One region of the Streptomyces sp. NBC_01591 genome, then DNA from elsewhere that is predicted to be linked to it. Evidence: riboswitches for the same ligand, from Rfam matches in the RefSeq annotation. Region 1 holds a riboswitch; each other region holds the start of a gene.
What was found. Region 1 has a riboswitch for cobalamin ahead of OG978_RS38015 (CbtB domain-containing protein). Riboswitches for the same ligand answer to the same signal wherever they lie in the genome.
Positions count from the first base shown of each region.

Region 2: it holds a riboswitch for cobalamin, as region 1 does, so the genes downstream of both, OG978_RS10160 (cobalamin biosynthesis protein) here and OG978_RS38015 (CbtB domain-containing protein) in region 1, are expected to answer to the same signal.
Region 3: it holds a riboswitch for cobalamin, as region 1 does, so the genes downstream of both, OG978_RS13115 (prenyltransferase/squalene oxidase repeat-containing protein) here and OG978_RS38015 (CbtB domain-containing protein) in region 1, are expected to answer to the same signal.

Region 1 covers NZ_CP109327.1:8,201,884-8,207,047, forward strand. Annotated here, with positions in the region: gene OG978_RS38000 (glycoside hydrolase family 16 protein) at 1-39, opposite strand, end outside; gene metE (5-methyltetrahydropteroyltriglutamate--homocysteine S-methyltransferase) at 267-2,591, opposite strand; cobalamin riboswitch at 2,770-2,952, opposite strand; gene OG978_RS38010 (histidine phosphatase family protein) at 3,082-3,684, opposite strand; adenosylcobalamin (AdoCbl) riboswitch at 3,794-3,942, shown strand; gene OG978_RS38015 (CbtB domain-containing protein) at 3,946-4,161, shown strand; gene OG978_RS38020 (CbtA family protein) at 4,189-4,962, shown strand; gene OG978_RS38025 (GNAT family N-acetyltransferase) at 5,094-5,164, opposite strand, start outside.
Region 2 covers NZ_CP109327.1:2,171,239-2,176,402, reverse strand. Annotated here, with positions in the region: gene OG978_RS10165 (cobyric acid synthase) at 1-1,053, opposite strand, end outside; gene OG978_RS10160 (cobalamin biosynthesis protein) at 1,050-2,078, opposite strand; cobalamin riboswitch at 2,224-2,352, opposite strand; gene OG978_RS10155 (hypothetical protein) at 2,506-2,736, opposite strand; gene OG978_RS10150 (inorganic phosphate transporter) at 2,771-4,048, opposite strand; gene OG978_RS10145 (class II aldolase/adducin family protein) at 4,291-4,950, shown strand.
Region 3 covers NZ_CP109327.1:2,804,781-2,809,944, forward strand. Annotated here, with positions in the region: gene OG978_RS13105 (MBL fold metallo-hydrolase) at 1-672, shown strand, start outside; gene OG978_RS13110 (DinB family protein) at 734-1,303, opposite strand; cobalamin riboswitch at 1,385-1,519, shown strand; gene OG978_RS13115 (prenyltransferase/squalene oxidase repeat-containing protein) at 1,629-2,903, shown strand; gene OG978_RS13120 (SCO2322 family protein) at 2,900-3,577, shown strand; gene OG978_RS13125 (energy-coupling factor transporter transmembrane component T) at 3,574-4,731, shown strand; gene OG978_RS13130 (ABC transporter ATP-binding protein) at 4,728-5,164, shown strand, end outside.

The sequences.
Region 1 (5,164 bases):
CAGGCGGCGGGGGAGACGGGGATTGCGGAGGGAGGTCATGGAGGGGGGTCCTTCCCGTGCGGAATGGAGCGGTCGAGCAGTCGTCATGCATATGACAATCGCCCGTTGTGGGGGAGCGGGGAGAGGTTTGGTTCTGTATGCGATTTAAGAAGTGAACCAAGACCGTGTCAAGACCTTGGTACGTACCACACTTCTTGCATGCAGTCGTTGTGGGAACGACCCGGGACGGGCACCCGAACGGGCACCCGTCCCGGGCCGCGGCGCCATCAGCGTGCGGTGCCGTGCAGAGCCGCCCGCACCTCGGCGGCCGCCGAGACGAGGTGTTCCAGCGAGGCGCGCACCTCCGGCCAGCCCCGGGTCTTCAGGCCGCAGTCGGGATTGACCCACAACCGCTCGGCGGGAATCGCTTCGAGACCCTTACGGAGCAGGGCGGCCGCCTCCTCGGCGCTCGGCACCCGGGGGGAGTGGATGTCGTACACACCGGGGCCGACCTCCCGCGGATAGCCCGCCGCAGCCAGCTCGTCGGCCACCCGCATATGGGAGCGGGCCGCCTCCAGGCTGATCACATCCGCGTCCAGGTCGTCGATCGCCCGGATGATGTCGCCGAACTCCGCGTAGCACATGTGCGTATGGATCTGGGTGTCCGGGCGTACGCCACCGGTGGCAATCCGGAACGACTCGGTGGCCCAGGCCAGATACCCGGCACGGTCGGCGGCCCGCAGCGGCAGCGTCTCGCGCAGCGCGGGCTCGTCCACCTGGATCACCGAACTGCCCGCTGCTTCGAGGTCGTTCACCTCGTCCCGCAGCGCGAGGGCGACCTGGCGCGCGGTCTCGCCGAGTGGCTGGTCGTCGCGGACGAAGGACCAGGCGAGCATGGTGACCGGACCGGTGAGCATGCCCTTGACCGGACGGCTGGTGAGCGACTGCGCGTACGTCGTCCAGCGGACCGTCATCGGCTCGGGCCGCGAGATGTCCCCGGCCAGGATCGGCGGCCGGACATACCGCGTGCCGTACGACTGGACCCAGCCGTGCCGTGTGGCGAGACATCCGGTGAGCCGCTCGGCGAAGTACTGCACCATGTCATTGCGTTCGGGCTCGCCGTGCACCAGCACATCGATGCCCGCCGCCTCCTGAAACGTGATCACCTCCTGGATCTCGGCCTCGATGCGCTTGTCGTACGAGTCCGCGTCGATGTGTCCCGTCCTCAGATCGGCCCGGGCGGCGCGCAGTTGGGCCGTCTGCGGGAACGAACCGATCGTGGTGGTCGGCAGCAGCGGGAGCCGGAGGCGGGCGTGCTGGGCCGCTGCCCGCTGCGGATAGGGCAGTTCGCGCCGCGTGTCGGACTCCGTGACGGCCGAGACGCGCGCCCGTACCGCCGGATCGTGAGTGATCGCCGAACCGGCCCGTGAGGCCAGATCGGCACGGTTGGCGACGAGTTCGGCGGCGATCGTGTCCGTGCCCCGGGCGAGCCCCTTGGCGAGGGTGGCGATCTCGGCCGACTTCTGCCGGGCGAAGGCCAGCCAGCGCACCGCCTGCGGGTCGATGTCACGCTCGGCGGCCAGGTCGAGGGGGACATGCAGCAACGAGCAGGAGGCCGCGACGTCGACCCGGTCGGCGAGACCGAGCAGGGTGCCGAGGGTGGCCAGGGACTGCTGGTAGTCGTTGATCCATACATTGCGGCCGTCGACGACCCCGGCGACCAGCCGCTTGCCCGGCAGACCGCCGACCGCGGCGAGATCCCGCAGATTGGCGGCTGCCGGACCGGTGAAGTCCAGCGCGAGGCCGTCGACCGGGGCCTTCGCCAGAACGGAGAGTGCCTCACCGAGCCGGTCGAAGTAGGAGGCGACGAGAAGCTTCGGCCGGTCTGCGAGCGTGCCCAGGTCCCGGTAGGCGCGCGCGGCGGCGTTCAGCTCCGCCGGGGAACGGTCCTGCACCAGCGCGGGCTCGTCGAGCTGAACCCACTGCGCACCGGCCGCACGCAGATCGGCCAGAACCTCGGCGTACACCGGCAGCAGCCGGTCGAGCAGTGTCAGCGGCTCGAAGTCGGCAGCGACACCGGGAGCGGGTTTGGCCAGCAGCAGATACGTCACCGGACCGACGAGCACCGGCCGGGGGTTGTGCCCGAGCGCCAGCGCCTCCCTGAACTCCTCGACCTGCTTGGCGGAATCGGCGGCGAAAACGGTGCCGGGGCCGAGCTCCGGCACCAGGTAGTGGTAATTCGTGTCGAACCATTTGGTCATTTCGAGCGGCGCCACGTCCTGCGTACCACGCGCCATCGCGAAATAGCCGTCCAGCCCGTCGGTCTCGACGGCCTCGCGGTGCCGGTCGGGTACGGCACCGACCATCACGCTGGTGTCCAGCACATGGTCGTAGTACGAGAAGTCACCGGTCGGGACCTCGTGGATGCCGTCGGCGGCGAGCCGACGCCAGTTGGCACGGCGTAGTTCTGCGGCGGTCTCCCGGAGCGCCGCCGCGGTGACGCGGCCCTTCCAGTACCCCTCGACGGCCTTCTTCAGCTCCCGGTCGCCCCCGTGGCGGGGGTAGCCGTACACGGTGGCCCGGGCTGCCGCGGCTGCGGACTCGGTGGTCACGGAACTCTCCTTCGCGAGCGTGTCCTGATACGACCCCGGGACGGATCGCAGGCGCGAAGGGATGACGGACCGGGCGGATCCGCGGCGCCGTGCCGGCGCGCGTGACCTGCCCGATATGTACGCCGACCCGCCCACGAGGTCACCGGAATCACCGTGCGCGTCCGACGCGCACGGGCAGTGGCAGGTCTTCGGACTCGCGGGCGCGTCTCGCGTACGAGACACCTACTGGCCGTCGCTTCCCGGACCCGTCGGGTCCAGTGCTCGATGACGGCGGTCGTTCCCACTCACCGCTGCGGGGCAGTCCCGGATTCCCACCGGGTTCCCTCTTGCGACGCGCCTGTCTGGCGGACAGGGCGAACCAGCTGCACCCCCACCCTAGGGCTTCTCCTCCGGATCCTGCCAGGGCCACCTCCTGCGGTGCCGGGCTCGGCCACAACTCCTGCCCAGGCCCGCCCTCGGCTGATCGTCCGGGGGATCGCCGTCGACGGGATCAGTCGCCCGGCGAAGGGGACAGCGGCTGTCCGCACCGCAGGTTCCACCGGCCGGACCGGCCGCTGAGCCCGGTCAGTGTCAGGGGGGCGATGTCCAGGCGCCAGAACGCCTCCACCGGCAGAGCGAGTGCCCCGACGATCACCGCCCGTACCACCGCCGGCTCGACGACCCCCAGCACGCGGCCGCCCTCGCCGCCCTCGGCGGATGCCGCCGTCCCCACCGTCTCAAGCCAGCGTCCGGCCCGGGCGCAGAGATCCAGCAGGGACTCGCCGCCATGGGGAGCCGCCGAAGGATCGGTCAGCCAGGCCGACACGGCCTCCGGCTCGGCCGTGCTCACCGCTGCCAGCCGTCGACCGCTCCACCGGCCCATGTCCCAGCCACGGACCGCCGGTTCGGGCCCGGCGCGCAGCCCCAACGCGTCGGCGGTCCCGGCGCATCGCGCGGACGGCCCGCGCAGATACCGGTCGGCGGCGGGCACCGCCGCGGCGACGGCCCCGGCCCGGCGGGCCCCGGCCGCGTCGAGCGGCGCGTCACCGTCGAAACGGGCCTCGCGCAGCGCGGCGTTGAGCGCCGGTGAGATCAACATCACCTGTACCGTCATGACCCGGTCAACTCCCTGAACTCTGGCCCCTTGGGTGTGCCCACCCTGGCATCAGGGCGATCCGGCCTCCGTCGGCGCCATGGCAGGGGGCCGCCTCCAAGGGGTATCGTCACGACGAGCATGACGTAGGTGCGACGGAAGTCCGGTGAGAATCCGGCACGGTCGCGCCACTGTGAACCCGTATCTGTGCGGGAAGTCAGACCCAGCACCTACGTCTCAGGCACCACGATCGGGACGCGTGTTCCCTCAGGAGGTTCTGCCATGGCACAGACTGCTGCCCCCGCCACCGCCGTACCGGCGATCACTCCCATCTCCCTGAAGGCCATTGCCCCTTGGGCGGTCTTCTTCGGCATTCTCATGCTCGTACTGCTCTACTTCGTCGGCGCCGAACAGGGTGCCACCGCGGTCATCTCCGGCGAAGGTGTCCACGAGTGGGTCCACGACGGCCGCCACTTGCTCGGTTTCCCCTGCCACTGACGTACCGTCCGATCCAGGGGAAACCTCATGAACTCCATATCTGTCAGAGCTCTGCTTGTTCGCGGCATGCTGGCCGGCCTTGCCGCGGGTGCGTTCGCTCTGCTGGTCGCCTACTTCCTCGGTGAGTCGCGCGTGGACGCGGCCATCGCCCTTGAGGAGTCGCACAGCCATCACCATGACGGCGGCGAGGAACTGGTCAGCCGCACCATGCAGTCCACCGCCGGCCTCGCCACCGGTGTACTGGTCTTCGGCGTGGCGATCGGTGGCATCGCCGCCCTCGTCTTCTGCTACGCCCTCGGCCGGATCGGCAGGTTCGGCCCACGGGCCACGGCCGCCCTGATCGCGGGTGCGGCCCTGCTGACGGTGTACGTCGTGCCGTTCCTGAAGTACCCGGCCAACCCGCCGGCCGTCGGCAACCCCGACACCATCGGCCCGCGTACCGCCCTGTTCTTCCTGATGGTCGCCCTCAGCGTGCTGCTGGCCGTCGCCGCGGTCATCCTCGGCAAGCGGCTGGCTCCCCGCCTGGGCAACTGGAACGCGACGATCACGGCATCCGCCGCCTATGTCCTGGTGATCGGACTCGCCTACGCGTTCCTGCCCTCGTACAACGAAGTCGGCAAGGACTTCCCGGCCGCCCTGCTGTGGGAGTTCCGCCTGAGCACCCTCGCCGTGCAGGCCACCCTCTGGGTGACCTTCGGCCTCGTCTTCGGCCATCTGACGGACCGGCTGCTCGCGCCCGGGACCGGCTCCGTCACAACCGGAAACAGCCCGGCGAACCGGGCGGCCACGGCGGCCGGCTGACCGGCACAACGCCTGCAGGCCGATGCGCGGAACCCCGCCGGGAGCTCCCGGCGGGGTTCCGGCGTTCCTCCACCGTGCACCGGCCGGTCCGGCGGCCGAACCCGTCGCCCGCGGGCCCGGCGGCCACCGGCTCACTCCCCGGCCTGCGGGCCCCAGTCGATCCGGTAGTGCTTCAACTGCTCGTCCTCCTTCACCAGGCGCA
Region 2 (5,164 bases), 6.0 Mb from region 1:
GATGTGCTCGCCGAGGATCTGGTAGCCACCACAGATGCCGAGGACCGGCCGGCCCTCGGCCGCGCGCCGCACCAGCGCGTCGGCGAGGCCGCGCTCGCGCAGCCAGGCCAGCGCCTTCACGGTGCCGCGGGTGCCCGGCACGACGACGAGATCGGCGTCGGACAGTTCCTCGGCACGGTCCACGAACCTGACGACGACGCCGGGCTCGGCGGCCAGCGCGTCCACATCGGTGAAGTTCGACATCAGGGGCACCGCGCACACCGCGACGCGCAGCACGTCCTCGCCGTGCGGCGGCGCGACGACCGACTCGCGCACGGCGCCGCGCAACGAGACCCGCAGACCGTCCTCCTCGTCGATGCCGAGGCCGTGGGCGAACGGCAGCACCCCGTACGTCGGCCGCCCCGTGATGTCCCGCAGCATGTCCAGGCCCGGCTCCAGCAGCGACACGTCGCCGCGGAACTTGTTGACGAGATAGCCGGCGATCAGCGACTGGTCCTCGGCGGCGAGCAGCGCGGTCGTACCGAAGAACGAGGCGAAGACGCCACCGCGGTCGATGTCGCCGACGACCACCACCGGGAAGCGCGCCGCCCGTGCGATGCCCATGTTCACGATGTCCGTGCGCCGCAGATTGATCTCGGCCGGACTGCCCGCCCCCTCGCAGATCACCGCGTCGTACGTGCCCCGGAGCTCCTCCAGGCACTCCAGGACCGTGGAGAGCAGCGCCTCCTGCCTGCCCCCGTGGTAGCCGCGCGCACTCATCTCGCCGACCGGCTTCCCCATCAGGACGACCTGGCTGGAGCGGTCGCTGCCGGGCTTGAGCAGGACCGGGTTCATCAGCGCGGTCGGCTCGACGCGGGCGGCCTGGGCCTGCATGGCCTGGGCGCGCCCGATTTCGGCACCCTCGCGGGTGACGAACGAGTTCAGCGACATGTTCTGCGCCTTGAAGGGCGCCACCTTCACGCCCCGGCGCACGAGCCAGCGGCAGATACCTGCCGTGACGACGCTCTTGCCCGCGTCGGAAGTGGTTCCGGCGACCAGTAGCCCGCCGCTCATGTGCTTCTCCGTCCTGCGATACGAGGTCCCGCGATACGAGGTCCTGCCCCGTTCGTTGAGGTGATCCGGCGCCCCGCGATCCGTCGTGCGGCGAGGGCCGCGCCGAGCCGTCCCGCCACGCACACGCCGAGGGCCAGCGCACTCACCCGGCGCGACAGCCGCACCGCGCGCTCGATGTCCTCGGTCTCCACCGCCCGGCCCGTCGCCCCGTTGAGCACGGGGCGGTGCTCGACCCGGCCGCCGTACGCGAGGGTCCCGCCGAGCCGTACGCCGAGCGCACCCGCGAACGAGGCCTCCACCGGGCCCGCGTTGGGGCTCGGGTGCTTGGCGGCATCGGCCCGCCAGGCGCGGACCGCTCCACGCGGCCGCCCTCCGGCGGCCACGGCGAGCAGGGCCGTGAGCCGGGCGCCGGGCCAGCCCGCGAGGTCGTCGAGGCGGGCCGAGGCCCAGCCGTAGCGCCGGTGACGGGGCGACTTGTGGCCGACCATGGCGTCGAGGGTGTTGGCGGCCCGGAAGCCGGCCAGTCCGGGGACCCCGGCCAGCGCGCCCCACACCAGGGCGCCGACCACGGCGTCCGAGGTGTTCTCCGCCACGGACTCGACGACGGCGCGGGCGATCTGCGGTCCGTCCAGGGACTGCGGGTCGCGCCCGCACAGATGCGGCAGCCGCTCGCGGGCCAGGTCGATGTCACCGGCCGCCAGGGCGTCGCCGATGGCCCGCGCCTCACGCCCCAGGGACGTACCGCCGACGACAGACCAGGTGGTGGCCGCGGTCAGTGCCACGGAGGCGGCGGGGCTGCGGTGTACGGCACGGGTGATCAGCGCGGCACCACCCGCGGCGCCTCCGGCGCAGACGAGGGTGTGCAGCGCGCCCCAGCCGCGGTGGTCGCGCCACAGACGGCGCTCGACGCCCGCTGCGGCCCGCCCGAAGGCGGCGACCGGGTGCCCCCTGCGGGGGTCACCGAGCAGCAGATCGCCGATCAGACCGGCCGTGGCGCCGTACGCGAAGATGCGGTCGGCTCGCACGGCTCAGCCGGCCGTCGCGCCTCGGCGGACCTTCGTACAGGCGGCTCTCGTCGAGAGCGCCGAAACAGCGGACGCACGGCAGCCAGGCATGGCGATATGTCCTCACTCAGGGTCCGCGCCCTGGTTCGACGTGACCGGCGACGAGAGTCTCCTGGCTCCCGGATCCGCGATTCCCCCGGCCTTCCAGCCCGCTCGCGCGTGCCGTGACTTCCGGTGTGGGGGACCGCTCCCCGGTGACAGTGGCGGGACCGCGCCGGATTCGCACCGGCTTCCTCTGCTGTCGCCGTAATTGGCTCCGGCAGTCCACCACGCTCCGCGAACGCCCGTCAACCTGCCGTTGACCTGCGGCGGCGCAGTGTGCTGAGACGCACATCGGGCCGGACACATGTGGTGTCCGGCCCGACGGGGGAGCGTGCGCGGGAGTGGCTCAGGCGACGATCAGATAGATCCCGTACGCGACGGCCGCGGCGCACAGCGCGAAGCAGACGTACGCGCCGGCGCGGGCCAGCAGCAGCGAGCCGCCGGAGCCGCCCTGCGCCGCCGGTTCCGGCTGCTTGGAGAGGCCGACGATGCCCAGGGTGAAGAGGCCCACCAGCGCGACGGTGACAACGAGGGAGACGCCGAATACGGAGCCGAGGGCTGCCCAGTCGATGTTCATGCTGAATCCTTAGACGGCTGACCTGTCGGCCGGCTCAGACGGTGGCGGGTCGCGCCGGGTCCTGGGTGGTCCCGGCCGGGGCCGGAATCGTGGTCATGAGGTTCTGGGCCGGTGCCTGGACCGTGGCCGAGGCCGTGGTGGGCGGCGGGCTGACGGCGGCGATGGCCGTGGTGACGACGCCCGCGGGCTCGGCGTCGCCGTCCGTCGGCGCGACATCGCCGTGGCCGACCGGCTTGCGGCGCGACACCAGCCAGATCGCACCGGAGCCCGCGACCAGCAGCGCCGCGACGACGACGACGCCCCAGGTGCCCTGCTTGGTGAGGAGCTCCGCGCCCGCGCCGACCAGACCCGCGGCCGGCAGGGTCAGACCCCAGGCGACGAACATCCGGGTGGCGGTGGACCAGCGGACCACACCGCCCTGGCGGCCGAGGCCCGCGCCCATCACGGCGCCGGAGCAGGACTGGGTGGTGGAGAGGGAGAAACCGAGGTGCGAGGAGGCCAGGATGACCGTGGCCGCACTGGTCTGGGCGGCGAAGCCCTGCGGCGGCTTGAGGTCGGTGAGGCCGCTGCCCATGGTGCGGATGATGCGCCAGCCGCCCAGGTAGGTGCCGAGAGCGATGGCCGCACCGGCGCAGACGATGACCCAGACCGGCGGGTTGGCGCCCGGGTTCAGGACGCCGCCGGTGACCAGGGCCAGGGTGATGATGCCCATGGTCTTCTGTGCGTCGTTGGTGCCGTGGGCGAGGGAGACCAGCCCGGCCGAGGCGATCTGGCCGGCCCGGTAACCCTTGGCGGTGGCCTTCTCCTGGGCGTCGTTGCGGACCTTCCCGCCGATCCGGTACGTCAGCCTGGTGGCCAGCAGCGCGGCCAGACCGGCGACGATCGGGGCGGCGAGGGCGGGGAGCAGCACCTTGGTGACGACGGTGCCGCCGTTGACGGACGACCAGCCCGCCGACATCACGGCCGCGCCGATCAGGCCGCCGAACAGGGCGTGCGAGGAGCTGGACGGCAGTCCGACCAGCCAGGTCAGCAGATTCCACAGGATGGCGCCGACGAGTGCCGCGAAGATGACTTCTGTTCGCAGCCCGTCCTCGTTGATGATCCCGCCGGAGATCGTCTTGGCGACCTCCACCGACAGGAACGCGCCGACGAGATTGAGAACGGCGGACATGGCCACCGCTGTCTTTGGTCTGAGTGCACCGGTCGAGATGGTGGTCGCCATCGCGTTCGCGGTGTCGTGGAAACCGTTCGTGAAATCGAACACTAGAGCTGTCACGATCACAATCGCGAGTAGCAGCGTGATGTGTTCCATCTACCCAGGCAATCGTTCGACGTCATTGGCATGTGGACCGTAGGCAACCTGGGTGAACGGAAGATGAACTGAGCAGGGCGCTGTGGTGATCCAAAGCGGAGCGGAGTCGTTCCGCTTGTTCCCGAAGCCGTTCCCGCAGGGGCGCGGCCCGGCTCTCAGGCGGGTGCGGTCCGGCTTCCCGGCGAGGTGCGACTGTGGCCGATCGCATACCCGTTCGCCTCCGGGGCTGACAGGATCGGCGCATGAGCGATCAGCAGCGGGACGCGATCGGACGGGCCTGGGACGGTGTCGTCGCCACCGCCCGGAGAACGGCGGCCGAGGGCCTCGTCGTCGGGACCTCGGGAAACGTGTCGGCACGGGTCGGCGACACCATCCTGGTCACGCCGAGCGGAGTGCCGTACGACCGGCTGGGCCCCGAGGACGCCGTCGGCGTCGATCCGGAGGGCAACCGCGTACTCGGCGAACTGGCCCCGACCAGTGAACTTCCGCTCCACCTCGCCGTCTACCGGAACACCGACGCGGCCGCCGTCGTGCACACCCACGCGGTGCACGCCACGGCCGTCTCCACTCTGGTGCCCGAGGTCCCGTCGGTCCACTACGCCGCCGCCATGCTGGGCGGCCCCGTCCGCGTCGCCCCCTACACGCGCTACGGCACCGAGGAACTGGCCGAGAACATGCTCGCCGCCCTGCGGGGCCGCACGGGCTGCCTGCTCCAGAACCACGGAACCGTCACCTACGGAGCCACCCTGGACCAGGCGTACGACCGGACCGCCCAGCTGGAATGGCTCTGCCGGCTCTGGCTCGCCGCGAGCTCCGTCCCCGGACGCAGCCCGAACCTGCTCTCCCCGGAGCAGCTGCACGATGTGCAGGAGGCGCTCAAGGGCTACGGACAACCTGGCTGACCCGGCCCGGTCCACCGGACGGCCCAGGCCGTGCCCGTAAAGTCCCGTCTGGCTTACGGCGTCTGGCACGCACGCTCGCGGCGTTGTCGGAATCGCCCTCGTACACCCGGTACGAGGGCGATCCTCCGCCTTGCGATCGCACGCACCAGACGCCGCGAGCCACGCCCTCCAGGCGTACGACGGGACTTCACGGACACGGCCCAGGCCTGTCCCG
Region 3 (5,164 bases), 5.4 Mb from region 1:
ACCGCGGTCGGCGCGCCCGAGGAGCACCTCGCGCCGTTGCGGGCCGCCGCGGCCGGCGGGGGGCGGACGCGGACCCTGCCGGGGTTGCGGGCCGCGCTTCCGGACCGGGAGATCGTGCCCGGTGAGCTGCTCGGTCTGGCGGGGCGCAGGCTGCGTGCGATCTGGACGCCGGGGCACACGCCGGGGCATGTGTGCCTGCACCTGGAGGAGGAGCATCCGGGGAATCTGCCGGGCCGGGGCCGGCTCTTCTCGGGGGATCACCTGCTGCCGGGGATCAGTCCGCACATCGGGCTGTACGAGGGCCCGGACGATGCGACGGTCACCGATCCGCTCGGCGACTACCTCGACTCGCTGGAGCGCATCGGCCGGCTCGGGGCCGCCGAGGTGCTGCCCGCCCATCAGTACGCCTTCACCGATGCGGCGGGACGCGTACGGGAACTCCTCGGCCATCACGAGGAGCGGCTGACCGGGCTGCTGGGGCTGCTGGCCCAGCCGCTGACGCCGTGGGAGCTGGCCGAGCGGATGGAGTGGAACCGGCCCTGGGAACAGATCCCGCACGGTTCCCGGAACATCGCCGTCTCGGAGGCGGAGGCGCATCTGCGGCGGCTGGTGAAGCTCGGGCGCGCGGAGGCGGTGACGGGAAGCGAGCCGGTGACGTACATCGCGGTGTGAGTGCGAGTACGAGGTGGGGCGGGCCGCCCCACCTCGCACTGTTCACCTCACCGGCCGGGCCTCACTGGCCCACCCGTCCGTCGATGCACTCGCGCAGCAGGTCGGCCTGCCCGCAGTGACGGGCGTACTCCTCGATCCTGTGCACCAGCAGCTCCCGGACGGAGATCTTGTCCTTCCCCAGCCGCTCGCCCAGGTCCAGGTGCCCGGCCAGCGCGGCGTCGGTCGCGGCCTGCTCGCGCTCCAGATCGGCGTACGCGGCGTCGACCACGGCCTGATCGGCGACGGCTCCGTCGAAGTCCCCGTCACGCTTGCCGTACAGCTTCGGCAGCGGTTCACCGTCGGTGATCCAGTTGCGCCAGTCCCGTTCCACCTCGGCGAGGTGGCGGAGGAGGCCGAGCAGCGACATCGTCGACGGCGGGACCGACCGGCGGGCCAGCTGCTCCGCGTCCAGGCCGTCGCACTTCATCCGCAGGGTCAGCCGGTAGTCGGTCAGGAAGTCCTGGAGCGTCGGGAGCTCACCGTCCGGACTGTCACCGTCCTTGTTGCGGGGGTCGTCGTCCGGGTCCGCCCACATGTCGGGGTAGACGGTCGCCTGGCTCCAGCGTGCGGGTTGATCACTCATGCGGGACATGGTCGCCCGTTCGGGGCCGGACTCGCCAGTGGGTTTCCCGAGTTGTCGGCGAGCCGAAGCCGCCCAGGGCCCGGCCGGGCCCGCCCGGTAGAGTGTGCGGGTCGTCATCATGCCCGTTCAGGGGGAAGCCGGTGCGAATCCGGCACTGACCACGCAGCCGTGAGCCGTCGTCGCAGACGGTGAGTCGGAATGCCCTGTCCGCGGTCGTGACCGGCTCGGACCACCGGACCCCCGGTGGTCGGCACCGTCGAGGTATACGGAGCCGGAGCCTGGTGCCTGAGCGTGCCTGTGCCCGGTTCACCCCGCAGGAGAGGCCCCGCCAGCCATGACCGTACGTCGCAGCGCAGCAACGCTCGCCGCCACCGCCGCCGTGCTCTGCGCGACCGCTGCGCCGGTCGCGGTCGCAGCGCCGTCCCCCTCGCCCTCGCCGTCCGTCGCACTGCCTGCCGGGCTGTACGGCACGAAGGACCCCACCTACGACGGGGTGTGGCGGCAGTCGCTGTCCTTCCTCGCCCAGCGGCTCGAAGGGGTCACACCGGCCACGAAGTCGGTGGACTGGCTGATCTCCCAGCAGTGCGCCAACGGCGCCTACGCCGCGTTCCGGGCCGATGCCTCCAAGCCGTGCGACGCGAAGACGGTGCTGGACACCAATGCCACCGCGGCCGCCACCCAGGCGCTGGTCGAGGTCGGCGGGCACCGGGAGATCGTGAACAACTCGGTGCGCTGGCTGAAGTCCGTGCAGAACGAGGACGGCGGCTGGGGCTACACCGCGGGCGCGCCCAGCGATGCCAACTCCACCTCCCTGGTGATCGGCGCCCTCGCCCGGCAGGGGCAGCGGCTCGCGGACATCACGACCCCCGGCGGCAAGACCCCGTACGACCCGCTGCTCGCGCTCGCGATCCCGTGCGGCGGCAAGGACGGCGGCGCCTTCGCCTACCAGCCGGACAAGAAGGGGAAGCTCGCCGCGAACGGGGACGCCACCGCGGCCGCCGTGCTCGGCACGATGGGCAAGGCGATCGCCGTCGGGAACAACGCCGCGGGCAAGGCGCCCCGCTGCCGGACCGGCTCCGGTCTCACGCCCGAGCAGGCCGCCCAGAACGGCGCCCACTACCTCACCGGCGCCCTCGCGGGGAGCGGCCACCTGAACCTGGCGCCGATGCCGGGTGCCACCGACACGAGCCCGCAGCCCGACTTCGGCAACACCGCGGACGCGGTCGTCGCGCTGTCCGCGGCCGGCCACCAGGACAAGGCGGCCGGGGCGATCGACTGGCTGAAGAAGAACTCCGCGGAGTGGGCCGCCCAGAGCGGTCCCGCCGCCTACGCCCAGCTGATCCTGGCCGCCCACGCCACCGGCAACAACGCCCGGGACTTCGGCGGCGACGACCTGGTCGCCCGGCTGAACGCGGCCGGCCCCGCGCCCGCCGCCGTCGTGACGCCCGACCCGTCCGCCGACACCGGGTACGAGGCCACGGAGAAGGACCAGGTCCACAGCGGCGACGACGTGATCGGGGGCGTGTGGTGGTACATAGGCATCGGCCTCGTCCTAGCTGCGATCGCGTTCTTCCTGATCAGCGGCCGCCGGAAGAACAGGCAGCCGTGAGGCGCGCGGGAAGGGCCACCGCGCTGCTGGTGGTCCTGGGCGCCGTCCTGGCCGTGCTCGGCGCGGGACCGGCCCAGGCGGCCGGGTACCGGTACTGGTCGTTCTGGGAGAGCTCGGGCTCCGACTGGACGTACGCCACCCAGGGCCCGTCCCTGGTCCGGCCGGACGACGGGGCGGTGCAGGGCTTCCGGTTCTCGGTGAGCGAGGACTCCCAGGACTCGGCGAAGCCCCGCCGCGCCCCCGAATTCACGAAGATCTGCGCGGACACCCCGGCCAAGGACGGCACCAAGCGGATCGCGCTCGTCATCGACCCGGGCACGGCCTCGGACGCCCCCGTGGGTGAGACTCCGCCCGCCCTGCGCACCGCGTGCGCGCAGGTCGGCCCCGACGCGAGCGCCGCGGAGGCGCTCGCCGCGGTGGCCAAACCCTTGCGGTACAGCAGCGACGCAATGCTCTGCGCGATCACCGGCTACCCGGACTCGGGCTGCGGCGAACAGGTCTCCGGCGACGGACACGGCACACCTGCCGCGTCCGAGTCCGCCTCCGCGGCACCCGCCGAGTCCGCCGCCTCCTCCGGCTCCGGCGGCCCCTCCGCCGGGGTGCTCGTCGGTGTCGGCGCCGTTCTCCTCCTCGGCATCGCCGCAGTCGTGCAGGCCCGCCGCCGCCGCGGATGACCGCCCCGACCAGCTCCACGGTCCTGGCGCGCCGCCGTCCGCTGCGCGCCCCCGAGGCGACCCGGAGCAACGCCCTGCCCGCCGGGGCCTGGTGGCTGTGGGCGCTCGGCCTCGCCACCGCCGCGTCCCGGACCACCAACCCACTGCTGCTCGGACTGCTGGTGGGGGTGGCCGGTTACGTCGTGGCGGCGCGCCGCACGGACGCGCCGTGGGCCCGTTCGTACGGGGCGTTCATCAGGATCGGGCTGTTCGTCATCGGTGTGCGGCTGGTCTTCTCCGTCTTTCTCGGTTCGCCGATCCCCGGTACACACCTGGTGTTCACGCTCCCGGAAGTGCCGCTGCCCGACTGGGCGAAGGGGGTCAGGATCGGTGGCCGGGTCACCGCCGAGCAACTGCTCTTCGCGCTGTACGACGGGGCGAAGCTGGCCACCCTGCTGATCTGCGTCGGTGCGGCGAACTCGCTCGCCAACCCGGCCCGGCTGCTGAAGTCGCTGCCGGGTGCGCTGTACGAGGCGGGGGTCGCCGTCGTCGTCGCGATGACGTTCGCGCCGAACATGGTCGCCGATGTGATGCGGCTGCGCACCGCACGACGGCTGCGGGGCCGTCCGACCGGCGGCATCAAAGCGGTCCTCCAGATCGGACTGCCGGTCCTGGAGGGCGCGTTGGAGCGGTCGGTCGCGGTGGCGGCGTCGATGGACGCGCGCGGCTACGGGCGTACCGCCCAGGTCCCGCCCGCCGTCCGGCACACCACGAACGTCCTCACGCTCGGCGGGCTGCTCGGGGTGTGCGCCGGTACGTACGGTCTGCTGGCCGCGCAGGGCGGGGTGTACGGGCTGCCGCTGCTGATCGCCGGGCTCGTCGCCGCGATGGCCGGGCTGCGGCTCGGCGGCGCCCGTTCGGTCCGTACCCGCTACCGGCCCGACCGGTGGGGTGCGCGGGCCTGGCTGGTGGCCGGCTCGGGTGTCGCGGTGGCGGTGGCGATGATCTGGGCGGGCGGTGTCGACGGGGCGGCGCTGCACCCCGGGGTCGTGCCGCTGGTCGCCCCGGTGCTTCCGCTGTGGCCCGCGGCCGCGGTGCTGATCGGGCTGCTGCCCGCGGTGGTGGCGCCCATGCCGCCGTCGGCGGGCGCCCCGAATTCCAAGGAGATCCAGTGATCCGGTTCGAGCAGGTCTCGGTGCGGTACGAGGGGGCGGAGCGCGCCACCCTCTCCGGGGTCGATCTGACCGTCCCCGAGGGCGAGTTGGTGCTGCTCGTCGGTCCGTCCGGGGTCGGCAAGTCGACGCTGCTGGGTGCCGTTTCCGGTCTGGTGCCGCACTTCACCGGCGGCACGCTGAGCGGCCGGGTCACGGTCGACGGGCGCGACACCCGTACCCACAAACCGCGTGAACTCGCCGATCTGGTCGGCACGGTGGGCCAGGACCCGCTCTCCCACTTCGTCACCGACACGGTCGAGGACGAGCTGGCGTACGGCATGGAATCGCTGGGCCTGGCCCCCGACGTGATGCGGCGGCGGGTCGAGGAGACCCTGGACCTGCTGGGTCTCGCCGGGCTGCGCGACCGGCCGATCGCCACGCTCTCCGGCGGCCA